3 regions of the Streptomyces spectabilis genome follow, and region 2 is predicted to be linked to each of the others. Evidence: riboswitches for the same ligand, from Rfam matches in the RefSeq annotation. Region 2 holds a riboswitch; each other region holds the start of a gene.
What was found. A riboswitch is a leader RNA that binds a small molecule or an ion and turns the genes downstream of it on or off. The one in region 2 is predicted to bind cobalamin.

Region 1 (7,391 bases), 2.4 Mb from region 2:
AGACCGTCGCTTAGATTTCCCGCACGTTAAACACGGGATAAGTGAGCGAACGGAGCCGCGGTATGCCAGATGCGCCTGAAGTGCCGGTTGCGCCTGAAGTGAGACAGCCGGTGGTCACACCGGTCCGTGTGGTCATAGCCGTCTGTCTCGTGGCGCCCTTCGTGGCCATGCTCTGGGTGAGCTCCTACGCGAAGGCCGATCCGGCCTTCATCGGCATCCCGTTCTTCTACTGGTACCAGATGCTGTGGGTGCTGATCTCGACCGTGCTCACGATGATCGCCTACCAGCTGTGGCAGCGTGAGCAGCGCGCCCGCAAGGCCGCCCGCGGCCAGAGAGGTGCGCGGTCATGAACGACGGCGTGAACGGCGTCGCGCTCGCCGTCTTCATCTTCTTCTTCCTCGCGGTGACGGTCATGGGCTTCCTGGCCTCCCGCTGGCGTCGGGCCGAGAACGAGCAGAGCCTCGACGAATGGGGCCTCGGCGGCCGGTCGTTCGGCACCTGGGTGACCTGGTTCCTGCTCGGCGGCGACCTCTACACGGCGTACACCTTCGTGGCCGTGCCCGCGGCGATCTACGCGGCAGGCGCCGCCGGGTTCTTCGCGGTGCCGTACACCATCCTCGTCTATCCGCTGATCTTCACCTTCCTGCCGCGCCTGTGGTCGGTGTCGCACAAGCACGGGTACGTGACGACGTCGGACTTCGTCCGCGGGCGCTTCGGCTCCAAGGGGCTCTCGCTCGCGGTGGCCGTCACCGGCATCCTCGCCACGATGCCGTACATCGCGCTCCAACTCGTCGGCATCCAGGCCGTCCTCGACGTGATGGGCGTCGGCGGCGGCGAGGACACCAACTGGTTCATCAAGGACCTGCCGCTGCTCATCGCCTTCGGCGTGCTCGCCGCGTACACCTACTCCTCGGGCCTCAGGGCCCCGGCCCTGATCGCGTTCGTGAAGGACACCCTGATCTACATCGTGATCGCGGTGGCCATCATCTACATCCCCATCAAGCTGGGCGGGTTCGACGAGATCTTCCGGGCGGCGAACGAGAAGTTCTCGGCGACGAACGAGGCGACCGGCAAGCCCGTGGGCGCGCTCGTGCCCGGCGACGCGGGCACCTGGACGTACGCGACCCTGGCCCTCGGCTCGGCGCTCGCCCTGTTCATGTACCCCCACTCGATCACCGCGACGCTGTCCTCGCGCAGCCGCGACGTGATCCGCCGCAACACCACCATCCTGCCGCTGTACTCGCTGATGCTGGGCCTGCTCGCGCTGCTGGGCTTCATGGCGATCGCGGCCGGGGTGAAGGTCGAGAACGGGCAGCTGGCGATCCCGCAGCTGTTCGAGGACATGTTCCCCGACTGGTTCACGGGCGTCGCGTTCGCGGCGATCGGCATCGGCGCGCTCGTCCCTGCGGCCATCATGTCGATCGCGGCCGCGAATCTCTTCACCCGCAACATCTACAAGGACTTCCTGAAGCCCGACGCGACGCCCGAGCAGGAGACCAAGGTCTCCAAGCTGGTCTCGCTCCTGGTGAAGGTGGGCGCCCTCGCCTTCGTGCTCACCATGGACAAGACGGTCGCGATCAACTTCCAGCTCCTGGGCGGCATCTGGATCCTGCAGACCATGCCCGCGCTCGTGGGCGGCCTGTTCACGCGGTGGTTCCACCGGTGGGCGCTCCTGGCCGGCTGGGCGGTCGGCATGGTCTACGGGACGGTGGCCGCGTACGGCGTGGCCTCGCCGACGCAGAAGCACTTCGGCGGCTCCTCCAAGGAGATCCCCGGCATCGGCGAGATCGGCTACATCGGCCTGACGGCGTTCGTCCTGAACGTGGTCGTGACCGTCGTCCTCACCTTCGTCCTGAAGGCGCTCAAGGCTCCCGAGGGCATCGACGAGACATCGCCCGAGGACTACACGGCGGACGCCGGGGACAAGGGCGTGGCCACCGAACTGCCCAAGGTGGGCGCGGGCCACTGAACCGGGGCGGCACGGACTGACAGGGCCGGGGCCGGGACACGGACGGCGGCGGGCGCATGCGAAAGGATGTACGCATGAGACGTTCCCACCGCCTCCTCCCGGCCCTGCTCCTCGTCCCGCTCGCCCTCACCGGCTGCGGCTCGGACAGCCTCGCCGGCACGGCGCCGCCGGACCGCTCCGAACTGGAGGAGCGCGCCACGGCGGCGCAGACGGTCGTGGAGCACGTGTACGTGACGGAGGCCGACGGCTTCGAACTCGCCCGGCAGTCGGTGGGCGTGATCGGTGAGGACGGCTTCCAGTCCACGTACGTGAAGGACGAGGGCGGCGCGCAGCTCACGCTCTCCGTCGACCGGGGCACCGTCACCGACGGGAACTGCCGCACGGTCCCGCCCGCCGCCAAGAGCTGCGAGAAGGACGGCAAGGGCTGGTACCGCGTCACGGGCTCCCGGCACGAGTACGTCCGCTCGGAGAACGGGCTGCGGATCCAGCTCGCCGCCGACCGCGGCGCGGTGGACCGCGCCGCGCTGCGCGCCGCCGCCGAGACCGCCCACCGCGCCGACGACCGCGAACTGGACGCCACCCTGCCCGAGCAGGCCGACCCCGAGGTCCTGCCCCCGGACGGCGGCGGGACGGGCCTCCCGGCGGACCGCGGCGACCTGCCCCCGAACGGGGACGGCGCTCCCCAGGACCCACCGGGCACGAGCGGCTGACCTGCCCCACCGCCCCGCCCGACAGGCCGCCGGGGGCGCGGCGTCCGCGCCCCCCGCCGGGACTGCGAACCCGCCCCCGGTCTGGGGCTTCTCTCCTGCGAGTTGACGCTCCGACAGGCACACGAGCGACCACACCCCGTGAGGGAACGGTCACCTCCGACACAACATCTAGGGGTGCCACCGAAACCCAGCACAAGATGTATGCTCGTCCTCGCTGTCGCCGCAGGGGAATCCGGTGCAAGTCCGGAACTGTCCCGCAACGGTGTACGTGTGCGCATTTGCGTACCCGCAAGTCCGAGGACCTGCCGACAGCACGCCCGTGCCGCCCGGTCCGGGCGCAGACGTCCGGGCCTCGTGGAATGGGCTGGTGGACGCGGCGTACGTACCGCTGCCCGCGGTCGCGCCCGTGTGCCCTCAGCCGCCTCGATGCCCAGAGCCGAGCGAGGGAGAGCACCACGTGACCATCGCGCCCGCCGAGCCCGCGTCAGCGCAGGCCGAAGCCGGTCAGCAGCCCGCCGAGCAGTCCACGCGGACTGACGCCCCGGGCACCGCGCTGCTGCGCACCCTGACCGACCTCACCGCCGACCTCCCCGACGCCGACCCCGGACGCGTCGCCGCGGCCGCCCTGCGCGGGCGCTCGGCGAAGGCCGACGAGGCCGAGCTGCGGGAGCTCGCCACCGAGGCGGCCGCCGGGCTCATCTCCGAGGACCCCGCGTACTCCCGGCTCGCCGCCCGGCTGCTGACCATCGGCATCCGCGAGGAGGCCGCCTCGCAGGGCGTCACGTCGTTCTCCGAGTCCGTCGCGGTCGGCCACCGCGAGGGCCTGATCGCCGACCGCACCGCCGCGTTCACGGCCCTGCACGGCGCCCGTCTCGACGGGCTCGTGGAGGCCGCGCTCGCCGACGGCGCCGACCGCCGCTTCGGCTACTTCGGCCTGCGCACGCTGCACAGCCGCTATCTGCTGCGCCACCCGATCACCCGCAAGGTCATCGAGACGCCGCAGCACTTCATGCTGCGCGTGGCCGCCGGTCTCGCCGAGGACGACTCCGCGCGCGCCCTGGACGAGGTCGCCTCCCTGTACGGCCTGATGAGCCGTCTGGACTACCTGCCGTCCTCGCCGACGCTCTTCAACTCCGGCACCCGGCACCCGCAGATGTCGAGCTGCTACCTGCTCGACTCGCCGCTCGACGAGCTGGACTCGATCTACGACCGCTACCACCAGGTGGCGCGCCTGTCGAAGCACGCCGGCGGCATCGGCCTGTCGTACTCCCGCATCCGCTCGCGCGGTTCGCTGATCCGCGGCACGAACGGCCACTCCAACGGCATCGTGCCGTTCCTGAAGACGCTCGACGCCTCCGTCGCCGCCGTGAACCAGGGCGGCCGCCGCAAGGGCGCCGCCGCGGTCTACCTGGAGACCTGGCACTCCGACATCGAGGAGTTCCTGGAGCTGCGGGACAACACCGGCGAGGACGCCCGGCGCACCCACAACCTGAACCTCGCGCACTGGATCCCGGACGAGTTCATGCGCCGGGTCGCCGCCGACCAGGAGTGGTCGCTGTTCTCGCCCGCCGACACGCCCGAGCTCGTCGACCTGTGGGGCGAGGAGTTCGACGCCGCGTACCGCGCGGCCGAGGCCAAGGGCCTGGCCCGCAAGACCATGCCGGCCCGTGACCTGTACGGCCGCATGATGCGCACCCTCGCGCAGACCGGCAACGGCTGGATGACCTTCAAGGACACCTCCAACCGCACCGCCAACCAGACCGCCGAGCCCGGCCACACCGTGCACTCCTCCAACCTGTGCACGGAGATCCTGGAGGTCACGGACGACGGCGAGACGGCCGTGTGCAACCTCGGCTCGGTGAACCTCGGGGCCTTCGTGGCCGACGGGGACATCGACTGGGAGCGCCTGGACGCCACCGTCCGCACCGCCGTGACGTTCCTCGACCGCGTCGTGGACATCAACTTCTACCCGACCGAGCAGGCCGGGAACTCCAACGCCAAGTGGCGCCCCGTGGGCCTGGGCGCCATGGGTCTGCAGGACGTCTTCTTCCAGCTGCGGCTGCCCTTCGACTCCCCCGAGGCGAAGGCGCTGTCCACGAGGATCGCCGAGCGGATCATGCTCGCCGCCTACGAGGCCTCCGCGGACCTCGCCGAGCGCCACGGCCCGCTGCCCGCCTGGGAGAAGACCCGCACGGCGCGCGGCGTCCTGCACCCCGACCACTACGAGCACACCGCGGCGGAGCGCGCCTGGCCCGAGCGCTGGGACGCGCTGCGGGAGCGCATCGGCAAGGTCGGCATGCGCAACTCGCTGCTCCTGGCCATCGCCCCGACCGCCACCATCGCCTCCATCGCGGGCGTCTACGAGTGCATCGAGCCGCAGGTCTCCAACCTCTTCAAGCGCGAGACGCTGTCCGGCGAGTTCCTCCAGGTCAACTCCTACCTGGTGCAGGACCTCAAGAAGCTCGGCGTGTGGGACGCGCAGACCCGCGAGGCCCTTCGCGAGTCCAACGGCTCGGTGCAGGGCTTCACCTGGGTGCCCGCGGAGGTGCGGAACCTGTACCGCACGGCCTGGGAGATCCCGCAGCGGGGCCTGATCGACATGGCCGCCGCGCGCACGCCGTACCTCGACCAGTCGCAGTCCCTGAACCTGTTCCTGGAGACGCCGACCATCGGCAAGCTCTCCTCGATGTACGCCTACGCCTGGCAGCAGGGCCTCAAGACCACGTACTACCTGCGCTCGCGCCCCGCGACGCGCATCGCCCGCGCCGCCGGGGGCTCCGCCGCCGCGGCCGCCCCCGTCCCCCAGCAGGTGAGCGACCCCGAGGCGATCGCCTGCTCCCTGGAAAACCCCGAGTCCTGCGAGGCCTGCCAGTAATGCCCACCCGTCACCCGACCACCGCCCCTGATGGACAGCGCTCCGCGCCGGAACGCTCTTCGTCGGAACTGCACACCACCACGACGACGGGCGAGAAGAACCTGCTCGACCCGGGCTTCGAGCTGACGCTCCGCCCGATGCGCTACCCGGACTTCTACGAGCGCTACCGGGACGCGATCAAGAACACCTGGACCGTGGAGGAGGTCGACCTCCACTCGGACGTGGCCGACCTCGCCAAGATGACGGCCGAGGAGCAGCACCTCATCGGCCGCCTGGTCGCGTTCTTCGCCACCGGCGACTCGATCGTGGCGAACAACCTGGTGCTCACGCTCTACAAGCACATCAACTCCCCCGAGGCACGGCTCTACCTGAGCCGTCAGCTCTTCGAGGAGGCCGTGCACGTCCAGTTCTACTTGACGCTGCTCGACACCTACCTGCCCGACCCGGAGGACCGCGCCGCCGCCTTCGCGGCCGTGGAGAACATCCCCTCCATCCGGGAGAAGGCCGAGTTCTGCTTCAAGTGGATGGACTCGGTGGAGAAGCTGGACCGCCTGGAGTCCAAGGCCGACCGCCGCCGCTTCCTGCTGAACCTGATCTGCTTCGCGGCGTGCATCGAGGGCCTGTTCTTCTACGGTGCCTTCGCCTACGTCTACTGGTTCCGCAGCCGCGGTCTGCTGCACGGCCTCGCGACCGGCACCAACTGGGTGTTCCGCGACGAGACGATGCACATGTCCTTCGCCTTCGAGGTCGTGGACACCGTCCGCAAGGAGGAGCCGGAGCTGTTCGACGAGGCGCTCCAGGAGCAGGTCACGGACATGCTGAAGGGAGCGGTCGAGGCCGAGCTGCAGTTCGCCCGCGACCTGTGCGGCGACGGCCTGCCCGGCATGAACACCGACTCGATGCGCGAGTACCTCCAGTGCGTCGCCGACCAGCGCCTGGCGCGCCTCGGCTTCGCGCCGGTGTACGGCTCCGAGAACCCGTTCTCGTTCATGGAGCTGCAGGGCGTTCAGGAGCTGACCAACTTCTTCGAGCGGCGCCCGTCCGCGTACCAGGTCGCCGTGGAGGGCTCGGTCTCCTTCGACGACGAGTTCTGATCCTGCGGCCCGGGCCCGCGCTCGGCCCCTCGCAGCTGCCGGTCGATCCGGCGGTCGTGGGCGTGGCCGATCAGTGACGGCAGGGCCATGAGCAGGAAGACCCCGAGGACGGCCAGCGTGTCGAGTGCGTCATGTGCGTTCATGACGACCACTCTCGCGCCGGCCGTCCTTCGGCGTGAGTGGCAGGACTGTCGCCCACCCTCGATTTCCTGCCAGCGACGCGGCACACTGTCCCCATGTTGAGGAACGTGGCCGCCGTCGCGCTCGACGGCGTGCACCCCTTCGAACTCGGCGTCGTGTCCGAGGTGTTCGGCCTCGACCGCAGCGACGAGGGCCTGCCGGTGTACGACTTCGCGCTCGTCTCGGCCGAGGGCCCCACGCTCTCCACGCACGCCGGCTTCACCATCTCCACGCCGTACGGCCTCGACCGCCTTGAGGAGGCCGACCTCATCACCGTGCCCGCGGGCGACTCCTATGTGACGCGGGACTTCCCGCCCGCGCTGCTCGACGCCCTGCGCCGCGCCACCGACCGCGGCACCCGGGTGCTCAGCGTCTGCACCGGCGCCTTCGTGCTCGCGGCGGCCGGGCTCCTGGACGGGCGGCGCTGCGCGGTGCACTGGCGGCACGCCGACGAGCTGACGCGCCGCTGTCCGCGCGCCGTCGTCGAGCCGGACGTGCTGTACGTCGACGAGGACCCGGTGATCACCTCCGCGGGCACCGCGGCGGGCATCGACGCCGCCCTG
Region 2 (7,391 bases):
TCGAGAACATCTGGACCTCGGCCCTCGCCACCGCGAAGTTCCTCGACGACCAGCGGCCCGGCGGCACGGCGTACGTGATCGGGGAGGCGGGCCTGACCACCGCCCTGCACGACATCGGGTACGTCCTGACCGACCACGACCCGGACTACGTGGTGCTCGGCGAGACCCGCACCTACTCCTTCGAGGCCATGACCAAGGCCGTGCGGCTCATCAACGACGGCGCGCGCTTCATCTGCACCAACCCGGACGAGACCGGCCCCTCCACGGAGGGCCCGCTGCCCGCCACCGGCGCCGTGGCCGCGCTGATCACCAAGGCGACCGGCAAGAAGCCGTACTTCGCGGGCAAGCCGAACCCCCTGATGATGCGCACCGGCCTGAACGCCATCGGGGCGCACTCGGAGACGAGCGCGATGATCGGCGACCGCATGGACACGGACGTCCTCGCGGGCCTCGAGGCGGGGATGGAGACCTTCCTCGTGCTCACAGGCCTTACCTCGCGGGCCGACATCGACCAGTACCCGTTCCGGCCCTCCACGGTCGCGGACTCCATCGCCGATCTCGTCGACCGGGTCTGAGCCCGCGCGGGCACGGACGGGTGTCCTGAGGATGCGCTGACGCCCCGCGCGCGTGAATCTGCTGGTACAGGAGGTTCACGATGCGTATATGTTCGCTTGCCGTGCGTGGCGCGGGGGGTCTCGTCCTCGCGGGCGCGCTCGCGGGGGTGGCGGGACCGGCGGCCGCGCACGACCAGGACCAGGTCAGGGCCCAGGTCACACCCGCCGCCGCGGTGCCGGGCGGGCAGGTCGAGGTGCGGGTCTCGGGGTGCCGCGGCACGACGGGCGCCGCGGGCTCCGGCGCGTTCGCGAAGGACGCCGAGCTGACCGGCAGCGGCGGCAAGACGCTCACCGGATCCGCGCGGCTCAGGGCCGGGATCTCGGGGACGTACGAGATCACCGTGACCTGCGACGGGCACCCGCACCAGGGCGTCGGCACCGTCCGGGCCGGCGGTGCCCAGGCCACGCCGCAGGCGCCCGTGCGGGCCGGCGGGGGCGGCACCGCCGATCTCAAGCCCGTGGCCGCGGTCGCCGAGGAGGCCGGGCCCGGTACGCGGCACGCCGTCGTCGGCCTGGTGCTCGCGGGGGCGGCCGCCGTCGCCGTGGCCCTGCGCAGCGTCCGCCGGCGCCGCTCCGACTGACCGTGGCCGGGCCCGAGCCCGAAGGCGCCGACGCCCCGCACGGCACCAGGCGTCTCGTCATGGGCGTGGCGTGGGCCGTGCTGCTCGTCGGCCTGTGGCTGTGGGGCAACGAGATCACCGACGTGCGCGGCGGCCTCTCCGACCCGACCACCGGGGACATCGCCGCCGTCGGCAGGCCCCCCGGCCTCGAACTGCCCCGCCCGCACGAGCCGCTCGCCGACGCGCGGCCGCAGCGCGTGGACGTGCCCTCGCTCGGCGTACGGGCCCCGGTGGTGGCCCGCGGCCTGGACGCGGTGGGCGCGATCGACCCGCCGCCGTACGGGCAGCCGGGCGTCGTCGGCTGGTACGGCGGCGGGGTGCGGCCCGGGGCGGCCGGGGCCGCGCTGCTCGTGGGCCACGTGGACACGGAGAGCAGGCCCGCCGTCTTCTACCACCTCAGCGCCGTGCGCCCCGGCGAGAAGGTGCGGGTGGTGCGGGACGACGGGGCCGTCGCCGAGTTCACGGTGGACGACGTCCAGGTGCTCGGCCGCGACGACTTCGACGCGAAGACGGCTTACGGCCCCCGCGAGGAGGGCCGCGCCGAACTGCGCCTGATCACTTGTGGCGGCACCTTCGACCGCGCCAGCCGTACGTACTCGGCGAACGTGGTCGTCTCCGCCTATCTCACGGGCGTGGGCCCCTAGGGCGTGTCCGATGGGTCGGCGCGGCGTCGCGACGCCTGGCACGCACGCTCGCCGCGTTGCCGAAATGTCCTAGTAGCTCCGCTACGAGGACATCCCGGCGCCTTGCGATCGCACGCACCAGACGCCGCTCCTTGCTCCACGCCGACCCACCGGACACGCCCTAGACAGCCGGGGTCGAGGCGGCCTCGGTCCCGGCTCTCGCGCGCAGCGCCCGCAGGCCGATGCCGCCGAACACGGCCGCGAAGACCACCCACATCAGCACGTGCGACGCGAGCGACAGCATGCGGAAGTCCCACAGGAGCGTGGGGCTCACGGGCGTCGGGTCCGGGTTGTCCGGCAGCGCCCACAGCAGCGCGAGGACGGCGGCAGCCGTGCCCGCCGCCGCGAGCTGCCGCACCGGCTGCGACCGGCCGGCGAGGCGCACGTACACCTGCCAGACCAGGAACATGCCGAGCACGCTGATCACGACCGCCGCGACCCACATGGCCTGCCGGTCACCCACCGTGCCGGAGTCGCCGACGCCGGGCGGCATCGCCGGATAGCGCAGGGCGGGGAAGAGGGAGACCGCGCAGAACGCGGCCGCGCAGAACGCGAGCGCCCGCGGCCAGGGGTTGGCACGCGGATCGCGCCGGTGCACGAGGGCGTACGCGACGGCGAAGAGCACGCCGATCGCGAGGCCCGCGACGACCAGGGCGATGACCAGGCCCGCGTGCTGCGTGGAGCGTGAGAACAGCTCCTCGTGGTGCTGCACGGCGGCACCGGCGTCATGCTGCTCGTGGGCCTGCGAACGGGCCTCCTCCGCGCGGATCGCCTTGTCCATCAGGGGCTCGGCGAGCAGCAGCGAGAAGAGCCCGGCGGCGAGCCCGCCCAGGCTCCCGGCCGCGAGGCCGCGGCCGAGCAGCGCGAGGACGGGGGACGGGGCCGCTGGGGAGGCGGCGGGAGTCGAAGTGCGGGGAGCGGTGAGGGAGTTCGGGGAAGGGGGAGTCTCTGGGGACGCGGTCATGGTGCGAGCGGCCCCGATCAGTGGCAGGGGGCACCGAAGAGGTGCCTGCCGTCGTGCGCGAACTCGTGGAGGTAGTCACCGGTCGCCGAGATCAGCGAGCCGTTGTCCATGAAGACCGCGTACAGGGTGATGAGCGCGAGGATCACGGCGCCCGCGGCGATCAGCCAGTCGCGGGTCTGGATGGTCGCGGACTGTATCGCGGCGGTGTCGGTGTGTGGTGCGCTGTGCGCAGCGGAAGCGGACATACCGTGGCTCTCCTTCTGGGGTTTCCACGCCCCATGGCAGGAGGACGACGGGTTCAGTTCCTGACTTCCCCAGGCGTGCGCGTGGGGTAACAGTGGCGGGACCGTCCCGGAGTCGCACCGGGTTCCTGGCAACCGTCGCCTCGACGTATGGACTTGTCGCCGGGAGAGTCGCAGGTGGTCATGGACACTGTCAACCAGTCGCCGCGCCCGCGAGGGCGCCGCGCGCGGGCGGCGTGCGCCCCGGAGCGGGGCACAACCTGGCCCGGTCAACGACCCGCTCCCCCCGGAGTCGCCGACCGGGCCGGTCCTCGACCGCGCGCGCTCGAGCTGCGGGAGGAACCCGGCGTCGGCACGGGAGGCTTCGGATGGTCCATCGGTCGTGGACTGCGCGGAACGTCCGGGAGCACGCGGCCGCCCTGGGCCGCACCGCGTTCGGAACGCTCCACTCCGGCCGGGGGCTTGGGCCGTCACCACGACTCTAGAGCGGAAGTCGGCTTCGGCCTAGGGGAGTTTGACGCCAACTGGCCTTTTGCCGCCGCTCGCTGAACGCCGCAGGTGGCGCGGGTGCACGCCGGGCCACGCCCCCTTACCGGGACGGGCCGTGCCTGTCCTGGAGCGTCGCGTCGTCGAGCGTCCCCTTGAGCACCATCCCGGCCACCGTGTCCATGACGAGGCGCTCCCTGCGCGCGTACCGCCGCATCGCGCCGAAGGCCGCGTCGGTCCCGGTCTGCCAGCGCTCGGCCAGTATCCCCTTGGCCTGCTCGATCCGGATGCGGCTGCTGAGCGCGGCCTGGAGCTGCCGGGAGAGATCGCGGCACTCGGTGTAGGCGCGCTGGTTGTGCAGCCCGGCGGCCGCGACATCCGCGAGCGCCTGCGCGAGCCCCAACGCGCTCTCCTGCCCGGGGTCCTGGGGCGCCGGGCCCGTGACCCCGTCGGCCGCGGGCGCACCCGGCGCACCGTCCGGCCGCCACTCCGCCGCGAAGACGCCGAGCACGCCGAAGACGCGCCCCCGCGCCCGCAGCGCCACAGCCAAGGCGACGTCGACGCCCTGCGCGGTGGCCCGTGCCGCGAACTCCGGCCAGCGGGCCACCGCGTCCCGCGCGGCGAGCCGGACGGGACCCACGGGCTTGCCGCTGCCGAAGCAGTCGATGCAGGGGCCGCCCAGGTGCTGGGCTTCGAGCAGTTCGCGCGCGAGCCGCTCCCCGCGGCGGCTCGTGGCGATCCGCACCGTGTCCTGCGCGTCCGTGTACATCACGCCCGCGGCGAGCGTGTCCAAGAGCTCCGCGCAGACCTGGCTGACGCGGCCCAGGTGGCGATCCGCGTCGAAGTCGTCGGCGACCGTGACCACGGTCTCGACGAGGGCGCGCGCCAGTCCCAGCTCCGGGGTGCGGTCCGGCATGGCCTTCATGGCCTCTCCCTTTCGCCTCCCCCCAACCTTTTCGCCTACCCCGCATCGGAGGGCTGTAACAGCTCTCCTACAGCTGCCCGGACGGGCTCTCCCGGCCTCGTGAGGGTCACGTAGTTATGCCAGGATTGAGCACCGGACCGTGCGCCCAAGGGGGAGTGGATGTACCGCAGAAACACAGGTCGCGGGCGGGGTCTCACGGCCAGGGGGGTCTCGGCGGCGGTCGCGCTCACGGGGGCCGCGCTGCTGCTCGCGGGGTGCTCGTCCGACGGCGACGGGGACGGCGACGAGGCCACCCGTCCGGTGAAGCAACAGCCCAAGGACACCGACCCGTTCTGGGTCAATCCCGACGGGAACGCGGCCCGGCAGGTCGCCACGTACGAGAAGGACGGCAAGAAGGACGAGGCGGCGCGGATCCGGAAGATCGCCGAGCAGCCCGTCGGCGAGTGGATCGGCCCGGAGAAGCCGGAGGACGAGGCGCGCGGCTTCACCGAGGCGGCCGAGAAGGCCGACCGGGACGCCCTCCTCGTGCTCTACAACATCCCGCACCGTGACTGCGGCCAGTTCTCCAAGGGCGGCGCCGCCGACGGCAACGCCTACCGCGCGTGGATCGACGGCGTGGCCAAGGGCATCGGCGACCGCGCCGCCACGGTCGTCCTGGAGCCGGACGCGGTCCTGCACATGGTCGACAAGTGCACGCCCGAGCAGTTCCACGAGGAGCGCTACGACCTCCTCAGGGGCGCCATCACCAAGCTGAAGTCCCTGAAGAACACCAAGGTCTACCTGGACGCGGGCAACGCGGGCTGGTCGCACCCCGACGGTCTGTACGAGCCGCTGAAGCGCTCCGGCGTCGAGCAGGCCGACGGCTTCGCGGTGAACGTCTCCAACTTCCAGACCACCGAGGCCAGCGTGGCCTACGGCAAGACCCTGTCCGCCAAGGTCGGTGACAAGCCCTTCGTCATCGACACGAGCCGCAATGGGCGCGGGCCCTACACCGGCAAGGGCAAGGACCCCTGGTGCAATCCCCCTGGGCGGGCCCTGGGCGAAGCCCCCACCACCAAGACGGGCGACCCGTCGGTCGATGCGTACCTCTGGGTCAAGCGGCCCGGTGAGTCCGACGGCACGTGTCGCGGTGGCCCGCAGGCCGGGCAGTGGTGGCCCGAGTACGCACTCGGGCTCGCCAAGAACGCCCCCTGAGGGGCGCGGGGAACTGCGCGACCAGCCACAACAAAGCCGCAGTCGCGTCTGCCGAGTACCGAGCAGACGCGACTGCGGCTTTTCGCGCGCTGAGCGCGCAGTTCCCCGCGCCCCTTACGGGGCCTCTAGGGAACGTGAACCCACTGGGCCTTGCTGGGGATGCCCTCGGCGTTCGTGACGAAGAGCATGTACCAGCCCGACTCCACCAGGCTCCGGTTCTTCGGCACGGTCACCGTGACCGCGTCGCCGGACTTCTTCAGGTCGAGGGCGATCGACGTCTGGTCGATGTCCGTGACGTGGGTGGTGGCGGAGGGCCGGATCAGCCGGGCGGACTTGATGGAGGAGGCGTCCTTCGTGGGGAACGTGCCGGACGCGCCCCGCTTCAGGGCCTTGGGACCGGACCCGAGCGCGGGCCGGTCGCCGTTGTACAGGTACGGCGGCGTGTAGATCTCCACCCGCTGCTCGAAGCTCCCCGGCTTGGTGTTGGCCTTGTCGGCGTACAGCGAGTCCGAGCCGAAGAACATCACGCGGCCGTCGGGCAGCAGGATCGAGCCGGAGTGGTAGTTGCGGCCCACGTGCGGGTCGGCGACCTTGTCGAGCGTGTTCCTGCGCGGGTCGTACAGGCGGGCCTCGTGGATGTTGGAGTCGCCGCGGCCGCGGTAGTCCTCGGAGCCGCCCGAGATCAGGACCGAGTCGTCGGGCAGGACGGACGCCTGCGGGTAGCGGGTGCCCGTGCCCAGCTCGGGGCCGTCCTCGAAGCGGGGGCTCCGGTCCTTCAGATCGACGATGCGGGTCTTCTTGGAGGCCTTCGTGGACTCGCCGACGCCACCGCCGCCGACGACCATGTAGCGCTGGTCCTGCGCGGGCGGCAGCTCGACCGTGTTGGAGGTCTCCAGGAGGTCCGGGTCGCTCATGCCCGGGATCTTCTTGAACTTGTTGGTCGCCAGGTCCCACACGCCCGGGTCACGACCGACGTCGGCGGGGCCGTAGCCCGCGTTCGAACCGGAGTAGAAGAGCTTGCCGTTCGCCATCTGGAAGATCGCCGGATAGGTCGGGAACTGCCGGACGCCCTTGGTGTACGTCCACTTCTTCGTCTTCGGGTCGTACACCTCGTTCTTGCCCGGCACCAGCTGGCCGATCTCGTCGAGGCCGGAGAGGGAGAGCACCTTGCCGTCGGTGAGCGTGGTCAGCGTGGGGTACCAGCGGGCCTCGTTCATCGGGTCGACCTTGATGTACTTCTCGGCGACCGGGTCGAACTCGAAGGTGTCCTTGATGCCCTGGAAGTCCTTCTTGTCCAGGGCGAGCTTCTGCGCGATGCCGTACGTGTTGCGGGCGTCGGCGCCGTTCAGGCCCTGCACGCGGTAGTTGTCCTGCGTGCCGGTCTCGTACTTGGCGCCGCTCGCCTGCGCCTCCACGTAGATGCGGCCGAGACCCGGGTCGTTGCGCAGGAACGCGCCGGTCTGCTTGTCGAAGACCTTCTTCGCGCGCTCGACGACGACCGGGTCCTTCGAGACGAAGGTCTTGCCGTTCTTCTTGCCGGTGAACTTGGTGCCCGCGGGCAGCGTGATCGGCCGGTCCGGATTCTCGTTGTGCACGATCATCAGGCCGCCGGCCTTGGTGACGTCGCCCTTGAGCTTCTCGTACCGCTTGGTGCCGCCCGCGA
Region 3 (7,391 bases), 5.2 Mb from region 2:
TCGCGGCGGGCGTCCTCGTCCTCGCCAGGACGGTCCGCCCGCTGCCGTACTTCGTGGCGGGCGCGCTCGTCGTCCCCGCGGTGTTCACCGCGTTCGGCTTCAACTGGTGGGAGGCGTACCACCTGTTGGTGGAGCGCTACTACCAGGGCGCGGGCGGGGTGCGGCCCTACTGGTACTGGATCTGGGTCAATCCGGCCTGCACGGTGCTGATCGCGGGGCTCGCGACGGTGGCCGGGGTGCGACGGGCGGCGGGCTCCTCACCGGGTGCGGTGCGCCGCTGGCGCGCCGGGGCGTCCACGGCGGCGGACCGGGTCGCGGGCCTCGCCCTCGCGGCCCTCCTGGCGGTGGCGGTCGCGGACGCCTCGGGCATGAGCAAGGCGGAGACCGAACGCATCTGGCTGCCGTTCGCCGTGCTCCTGCTCACGGCGACGGCACTGCTTCCCGAACGAGGCCGCCGCCTCTGGCTCACGGCCCAGGCGGCCCTCGCCCTGGCCGTCAACCATCTGCTGCTCACCGGCTGGTGAAGATGCCGGGCAGGGACCAGGGCCGGGGCGCTCGCGGCGCCCCGGCCCACGGCGTATCTGCGGTCAGGAGGTGGGCAGTTCACCCCGGACCGTGCGGGCGGCGGCGACCAGGTTCTCCAGGGACGCCTGGGTCTCCGGCCAGCCGCGGGTCTTCAGGCCGCAGTCGGGGTTGACCCACAGCCGTTCGGCGGGGATGGCCTCAAGGCCGGTGCGCAGCAGGGCGGCGGCTTCTTCGGCGCCCGGGACGCGCGGTGAGTGGATGTCGTACACGCCGGGCCCCGCCTCGCGCGGGTAGCCGTGTGCGGCGAGCTCGCGGGCGACCTGCATGTGGGAGCGGGCCGCTTCCAGGCTGATGACGTCGGCGTCGAGGTCGTCGATGGCCTGGACGATGTCGCCGAACTCGGCGTAGCACATGTGGGTGTGGATCTGGGTTTCAGGGCGTACGCCGCTGGTGGTGAGCCGGAAGGACTCCGTCGCCCACTCAAGGTACGCGGCGTGGTCGGTGGCGCGCAGGGGCAGTGTCTCGCGCAGTGCGGGTTCGTCGACCTGGATCACCGATGTGCCTGCCGCTTCCAGGTCGTTGACCTCGTCCCGCAGGGCGAGTGCCACCTGTCGCGCGGTGTCGCCGAGGGGCTGGTCGTCGCGGACGAACGACCACGCGAGCATCGTCACCGGGCCGGTGAGCATGCCCTTGACCGGCCGGTCGGTGAGGGAGTTGGCGTACGCGGTCCAGCGCACGGTCATCGGCTCGGGGCGGGAGATGTCACCGGCGAGGACCGGCGGGCGTACGTAGCGGGTGCCGTAGGACTGGACCCAGCCGTGCTGGGTGGCGAGGTAGCCGGTGAGCTGCTCGGCGAAGTACTGGACCATGTCGTTGCGCTCGGGCTCGCCGTGCACCAGGACGTCGATCCCGGTCTTCTCCTGGAAGGAGATGACCTCACGGATCTCGTTCTCGATGCGCTGTTCGTACCCGGCGGTGTCGATCCGGCCCGTGCGCAGGTCGGCGCGGGCCGCGCGCAGTTCGGCGGTCTGCGGGAACGAGCCGATGGTGGTCGTGGGCAGGAGCGGCAGCTTGAGGTGGGAGCGCTGGGCGGCGGCGCGCTCGGCGTACGGCTGCGAGCGGCGGCCGTCGGCGTCGGTGACCGCGGCGGCGCGGGCCCGTACGGCCGGGTCGTGGGTGATGGCCGATCCGGCGCGGGAGGCCAGATCGGCCCGGTTGGCCGCGAGTTCGGCGGCGATGGTGTCGGTGCCCTGGGACAGGCCCTTGGCGAGGGTGACGATCTCGGTGGTCTTCTGCTGGGCGAAGGCCAGCCAGCGCAGGATCTGCGGGTCGATGTCCCGCTCGGCCGCGGCGTCGATGGGGACGTGCAGGAGGGAGCAGGAGGCGGCCACGTCGACGCGGTCGGCCAGGCCGAGCAGCGTGCCCAGGGTGGTCAGGGACTTCTCGAAGTCGTTGATCCAGATGTTGCGGCCGTTGACGACGCCCGCGACCAGGCGCTTGCCGGGCAGGCCGCCCGCCGCGGCCAGCGCGTCGAGGTTGGCCGCGGCGGCGTCGGTGAAGTCCAGGGCCAGGCCGTCGACCGGGGCCTTCGCCAGGACGGGCAGGGCGTCGCCGAGCCGGTCGAAGTAGGAGGCGACCAGCAGCTTGGGCCGGTCGGTGAGGGCGCCGAGGTCGCGGTAGGCGCGGGCGGCGGCGTTGAGTTCGGCCGGGGTGCGGTCCTGGACCAGGGCGGGCTCGTCGAGCTGTACCCACGCGGCACCGGCGGCGCGCAGATCGGCGAGGACCTCGGCGTACACGGGCAGGAGCCGGTCCAGGAGGGTCAGCGGCTCGAAGTCGGCGGGCACGCCGGGGGCGGGCTTGGCCAGCAGCAGATAGGTCACGGGACCGACCAGGACCGGGCGCGCGGTGAGGCCGAGCGCCTGGGCCTCCTTGAGCTCGGCGACCTGCTTGGCGGAGCTCGCGGTGAAGACGGTGTCAGGCCCCAACTCGGGCACGAGGTAGTGATAGTTGGTGTCGAACCACTTGGTCATCTCCAGCGGCGCGACGTCCTGGGTGCCGCGCGCCATGGCGAAGTAGCCGTCGAGGGCGTCGGCCGCGACGGCGGCCCGGTGGCGCGCGGGGATCGCGCCGACCATCACGCTGGTGTCGAGAACGTGGTCGTAGTACGAGAAGTCGCCGGTCGGGATCTCGTGGACGCCGGCGTCGGCGAGCTGCCGCCAGTTGGCGGCGCGCAGCTCGGTGGCGGTGGCACGGAGGGCGTCGGCGGTGACGCGGCCCTTCCAGTAGCCCTCGATCGCCTTCTTCAGCTCTCGGTTGGCGCCCTGACGGGGGTAGCCGTACACGGTGGCCCGTGCTGCCGCGGCTGCGGACTTGCTGGTCACGTGGATCTCCTTCGCGAGATGAATCCATGACGTCCCGGCGAGGGGACGAGAGCGCGAAGGGATGACGAACCGGACGGAGCCGACCTCGCGCGGCACAGCGCGGTCGTCCGTCTGGTGTGTACGCCGACCCGCCCTCGAGGTCACCGGGATTTCCGCGCGCGGAGTGGTCCGCGCACGGGCAGTTGGCAGGTCTTCGGACTCGCGGGCACGTCCTCATGGAGGACACCTACTAGCCGTCGCTTCCCAGGCCCGGTCGGGCCCAGTGCGTGTGACGGCGGTCGTTCCCGCTCACCGCTGCGGGGCAGTCCCGGATTCTCACCGGGTTCCCTCTTACGACGCTCCCACCTGGCGGGTGGGGCGAACCAGCTGCTGCGGACACCCTACGGGGTGATGCCCCCGCAGAACAGTGCCGTCCAGGATCCGGAAGGCCCTGCTCGCACGCGTACGGCCCGCCGGTCGTCGGCGGGCCGTACGCGGTGGCCGGAGCAGCCGCTCAGAAGAGAATCGGCAGGCCGAGGTTGTTGATCAGCGGGCCCTCGATGGAGATGCCCTCGGTGATCAGCGACTCGGGCGCGGGGAGCAGCGGGGACGGGTTCGCCGGGGCGTGCCGGGCCGTCGGGGCGGGGCCGGCGGCCGCCGCGGTGACGGTGGAGATGCCGGTCAGGGCCAGGCCGAGGAGGAGGGCTGCGGTCAGGCGTCGGCGCATGAGGTCTCTTTCTGCTGGCGGAGGGCTCCGCCCGGGCGCGGGTGGAGCGCCGACATGGCTGCCCAAGTCGAGGCGCGTGGATGCGTCCTGTCCCTCGTACGAGGGGTGGAGCGGCGGCCCGGCTAGCCGATGCGACGCAGGGCCCTCTCGCGGCGCTCCGCCACGCTCGACCCGGACTCGCGGCGCGCCATGCGCCGCAGCACGACCGGGGCCACGAGCAGTCCGAGCACCGCCCACGCCCCGAGGACCCCGGCGGTCTCCCAGTGCCGCCAGGAGTCGCCGATCTCCACCTCGGCGGCCGTGCCGGGCAGCAGCGCCGAGCGCATGCCGAGGCCGAGCCAGTAGACGGGCGTGACCTGGGCGACGGCCTGGAGCCAGCCGGGCAGGGCGGTGACGGGGTAGAAGATGCCGGAGATCGCGATCATGCCCATGACCGGCAGTTGGATCAGGCCCTGGCTGCGGGCGCTCGGGAACAGCGAGCCGAGGACCGCGCCGATCGGCAGGGTCGCCACCAGGCCGAGTACGAGCACCCAGGCGAGCGTCAGCCAGGCGCCCGGACGGGCCGCGGCGAGCCCGTCGATCAGGAACATGGCGGGCACCAGCAGGATCGCGAGATCGGCGACCAGGCCGCCCGCCACCGCGATGACCTTGCCGGTCAGATAGCTCCGCATGCCGTTCGGCGTGGCCCTGGCGCGCAGCAGCGTGCCGTCCTCGCGCTCGGCGGTGAGGATCTGGCTCATGCTGACCATGCCCATGGCCGCGTTCATGCCGAGGATGCCGGGCAGCGCCAGGGTGCCGAGGGCGAGGCCGCTCGACCCGAACTCCCGCTCCCGCAGGAAGAACAGGGTGATCAGCATCAGGACCGGCCACAGCAGATGGGACACCAGGTCGCCGCCGTTGGTGAAGGACTGCCGCAGCTCGATGGCGCCGCGGCCGCATCCGGCCCGCAGTGCCGTGCCGGTCGCACGTGCCGGGCGTGCCGCGCGGGAGGGAGGAGCGCTCATCGGACCGTGGCCTCCTGCCGCCGCACCAGCGCTATGTACGTGTCCTCCAAGGACGCCCGGCGCACTTCCAGTTCGCCGATCGCCTCGCCGTGTTCGTGGAACAACGTCCGTACGAACGCCGTCGATTCGGCGGTGGTCCGCGTGAACCGCCGCCCGGCGCGGGTCCAGCGGACCTCGTCCTCGCCCACGATGCGGCGCGCGAGCTCGTCGGCGGTGCCGTCCGCGACGATCCGGCCGCCCGCCAGGATCAGGATGCGGTCGGCGAGCTTGTCCGCCTCGGCGAGGTCGTGCGTGGTGAGCAGGACGGTGGTGCGCCGCTCGGCGGCGAGGCGCCGGACCAGGCCGTGGAACGCGTGGCGTGCCTGGGGGTCGAGCCCGGCCGTGGGCTCGTCGAGGAAGAGCAGTTCGGGGCGGCCGACCAGGCCGATGGCCACGTCGAGGCGGCGCCGCTGGCCGCCGGACAGCGTCTTCGCCTTGTGCTCCGCCTGCTCGGTCAGGCCGACGGCCGCGAGGAGTTCCGCGGTGTTCCAGGGGCGGGGGATGTCCGCCGTGGCGTACGGGGCGTAGTGTGCGCCGAGGTGCGTGAGCAGCTCGCGCACGCGCCACTTGCCGTGGTCGCGCCACGACTGCAGGACGATGCCGAGGCGGGCCCGCCACCGGTCGTCGCCGTGCGCGGGATCCAGCCCGAGCACCTGGACCCGGCCCGCCGAGCGGGCCCGGAAGCCTTCCAGGATCTCGATCGTGGTCGTCTTGCCCGCGCCGTTCGGCCCGAGCAGGGCGAGCACTTCGCCGTGCCGGGCGCGGAAGGTCACCTCGCGCAGCACATCGGTCGTGCCGTAGCGCATGCGGAGCCCGTCGACATCGAGCACGATGTCGGCTTCGCTGGAATTCGTCATCAGTCCACCGTGGCCTTGAGGAAGTTCGGAGACCTCGAAAGCTACGTTGCGTTTACGAAGTCATCAACGAAAACAGCGGGTGTATGGGCAAGTGGAGGCGGCCTTAAGGGAATTCATTGCAACCGACATGGGTGTGAATGCAATCTTCGTGATCAACCGTTGCAATGAGCTGAAGGTCAACGCATACTGGCCGGGCCGGTGGCGCAGAACGCGGGCCGGTGGTGAGCGATCGCAAGTGGAAGGCGGGGGCGCGGTGCCAGGAGGCAGGCTGACCCACGAGGACCGGCGACAGGTGGCGCACGGACTCGCCGACGGGCTCGGCTATGCCGAGATCGCCCGGCGGCTCGGCAGACCGACGTCGACCATCAGCAGGGAAGTGGCCCGCAACGGCGGGCCCGGCCGCTACCGCGCCGAACACGCCCAGCACGCCACCGCGCGCCGCGCCCGCAGGACCACGACGACGGCCCCGGCCGCCGCCCCGCCCGACGTCGGGCACGGGCGCGACGCCGGGGTGGTGCGCGACTTCGTGGCCCAGTTCGCGGAGCTGATGACGCACACCGGCGTGCCGCGCATGCCCGCCCGGGTGCTCGCCAGCCTCGTCACCACCGACTCGGGCACCCTGACCGCCGCCGATCTGGTGGCGCTGTTGCGGGTCAGCCCCGCCTCGATCTCCAAGGCCGTCGGCTATCTCGAACGCCTGGAGCTGGTACGGCGCGAGCGCGTGCCCGCCGGGCGGCGCGAGCGGTACGTCATCGACGACGACATGTGGCTGCGGACCTGGCTGGCGAGTGCCCGCGCCCACGCGATGATGGCCGACACCGCGGAGGCGGGCGTCGAGGTCCTCGGCGCCGCGACCCCCGCGGGCGCCCGCCTCGACCACATGTGGCGCTTCTTCACCAGCCTCAGCGACGACATGGCCGGAGGCTCCACGGCGGCCGCGTTCGCCGACGCCCTCACCGTGCTCGCCGCCCTCGTCCACGCCGGAGTACCGCTCGACAGCGGGCGGTTGGCGACGGCGCTCGGCTGGCCGCGGGAGCGCGTCGCGACCGCCCTGCACGACGCCGGGCGACACCCGGACGTCGCCGACCCGCTGGCCCTGCACCACGGCCCGGACGGCATGTACACCGTCATCGCCCGGACCGAACGGCTCACCCCGGAACAGCGCGCGGCGCTCGCCCGTACATGAGCGAACCGCCTCGCGGGGTGCGACATGGGGGCGCCTCGGCCGCGTGGAGCCGACTTGCACGAACAGGCCGCCGTTCACCGTCCGCTCGACCTCGGGCGTGGGCGACCCGCGTTGAGCTTCGCGTACCCGGTGCGCGCGCGGTCGGAACGACGTCAGCAGTTGTGTGCGCCTGGTATTGCACACAATTATATACGGCGTCTGCAAGTAATCTTGGAGGTCGAGCATGCGCATCTTCGTCACCGGAGCCACCGGCTTCATCGGCGGGTCCCTCGCCACCCGGCTGAGCGGGGCGGGCCACGACGTGAGTGGCCTGGCCCGTACGGAGGGCAAGGCGCGGGCCCTGCGGGAGCGCGGCATCACCCCGGTCCTGGGCGACCTCGACGACGCGGCGGTCCTCGGCGCCGCCGCGCGCGACGCGGACGCCGTGATCAACGCGGCGGACAGCGACCACCGGCCCGCCGTCGAAGCCCTCGTGGCCGCCCTTGCGGGCACGGACAAGCCCCTGCTGCACACCAGCGGCTCCAGCATCGTGGCCGACGACGCGCGCGGCGAGGTGTCGGAGCGCGTCTTCACCGAGGCCGACATCGCGCCCGGCACCGCGTGGCGGGCCGAGCCGGACAAGGCGCCGCGCGTCGACCTCGACCGGTTCGTCCTCGCCGCGGCCGAGCGCGGCATCCGGTCCGTGGTGCTGTG

Region 1: another riboswitch for cobalamin. It lies ahead of CP982_RS27715 (ribonucleoside-diphosphate reductase subunit alpha); the one in region 2 lies ahead of CP982_RS16865 (CbtB domain-containing protein).
Region 3: another riboswitch for cobalamin. It lies ahead of metE (5-methyltetrahydropteroyltriglutamate--homocysteine S-methyltransferase); the one in region 2 lies ahead of CP982_RS16865 (CbtB domain-containing protein).

What each region holds. Positions count from the first base shown of each region.
Region 1 is NZ_CP023690.1:6,286,394-6,293,784, reverse strand. Features, by position in the region: gene CP982_RS27730 (DUF3311 domain-containing protein) at 63-350, shown strand; gene mctP (monocarboxylate uptake permease MctP) at 347-1,969, shown strand; gene CP982_RS27720 (hypothetical protein) at 2,044-2,679, shown strand; cobalamin riboswitch at 2,877-3,003, shown strand; gene CP982_RS27715 (ribonucleoside-diphosphate reductase subunit alpha) at 3,137-5,554, shown strand; gene CP982_RS27710 (ribonucleotide-diphosphate reductase subunit beta) at 5,692-6,648, shown strand; gene CP982_RS27705 (hypothetical protein) at 6,561-6,791, opposite strand; gene CP982_RS27700 (GlxA family transcriptional regulator) at 6,885-7,391, shown strand, end outside.
Region 2 is NZ_CP023690.1:3,895,061-3,902,451, reverse strand. Features, by position in the region: gene CP982_RS16885 (HAD-IIA family hydrolase) at 1-575, shown strand, start outside; gene CP982_RS16880 (hypothetical protein) at 677-1,195, shown strand; gene CP982_RS16875 (class F sortase) at 1,255-1,878, shown strand; gene CP982_RS16870 (CbtA family protein) at 2,039-2,881, opposite strand; gene CP982_RS16865 (CbtB domain-containing protein) at 2,899-3,126, opposite strand; cobalamin riboswitch at 3,165-3,293, opposite strand; gene CP982_RS16860 (ANTAR domain-containing protein) at 3,713-4,534, opposite strand; gene CP982_RS16855 (glycoside hydrolase family 6 protein) at 4,694-5,728, shown strand; gene glxA (radical copper oxidase GlxA) at 5,854-7,391, opposite strand, start outside.
Region 3 is NZ_CP023690.1:9,060,054-9,067,444, forward strand. Features, by position in the region: gene CP982_RS38495 (hypothetical protein) at 1-524, shown strand, start outside; gene metE (5-methyltetrahydropteroyltriglutamate--homocysteine S-methyltransferase) at 588-2,906, opposite strand; cobalamin riboswitch at 3,086-3,275, opposite strand; gene CP982_RS38505 (hypothetical protein) at 3,400-3,612, opposite strand; gene CP982_RS38510 (ABC transporter permease) at 3,735-4,616, opposite strand; gene CP982_RS38515 (ABC transporter ATP-binding protein) at 4,613-5,512, opposite strand; partial or broken gene CP982_RS38520 (GbsR/MarR family transcriptional regulator) at 5,766-6,482, shown strand; gene CP982_RS38525 (NAD-dependent epimerase/dehydratase family protein) at 6,922-7,391, shown strand, end outside.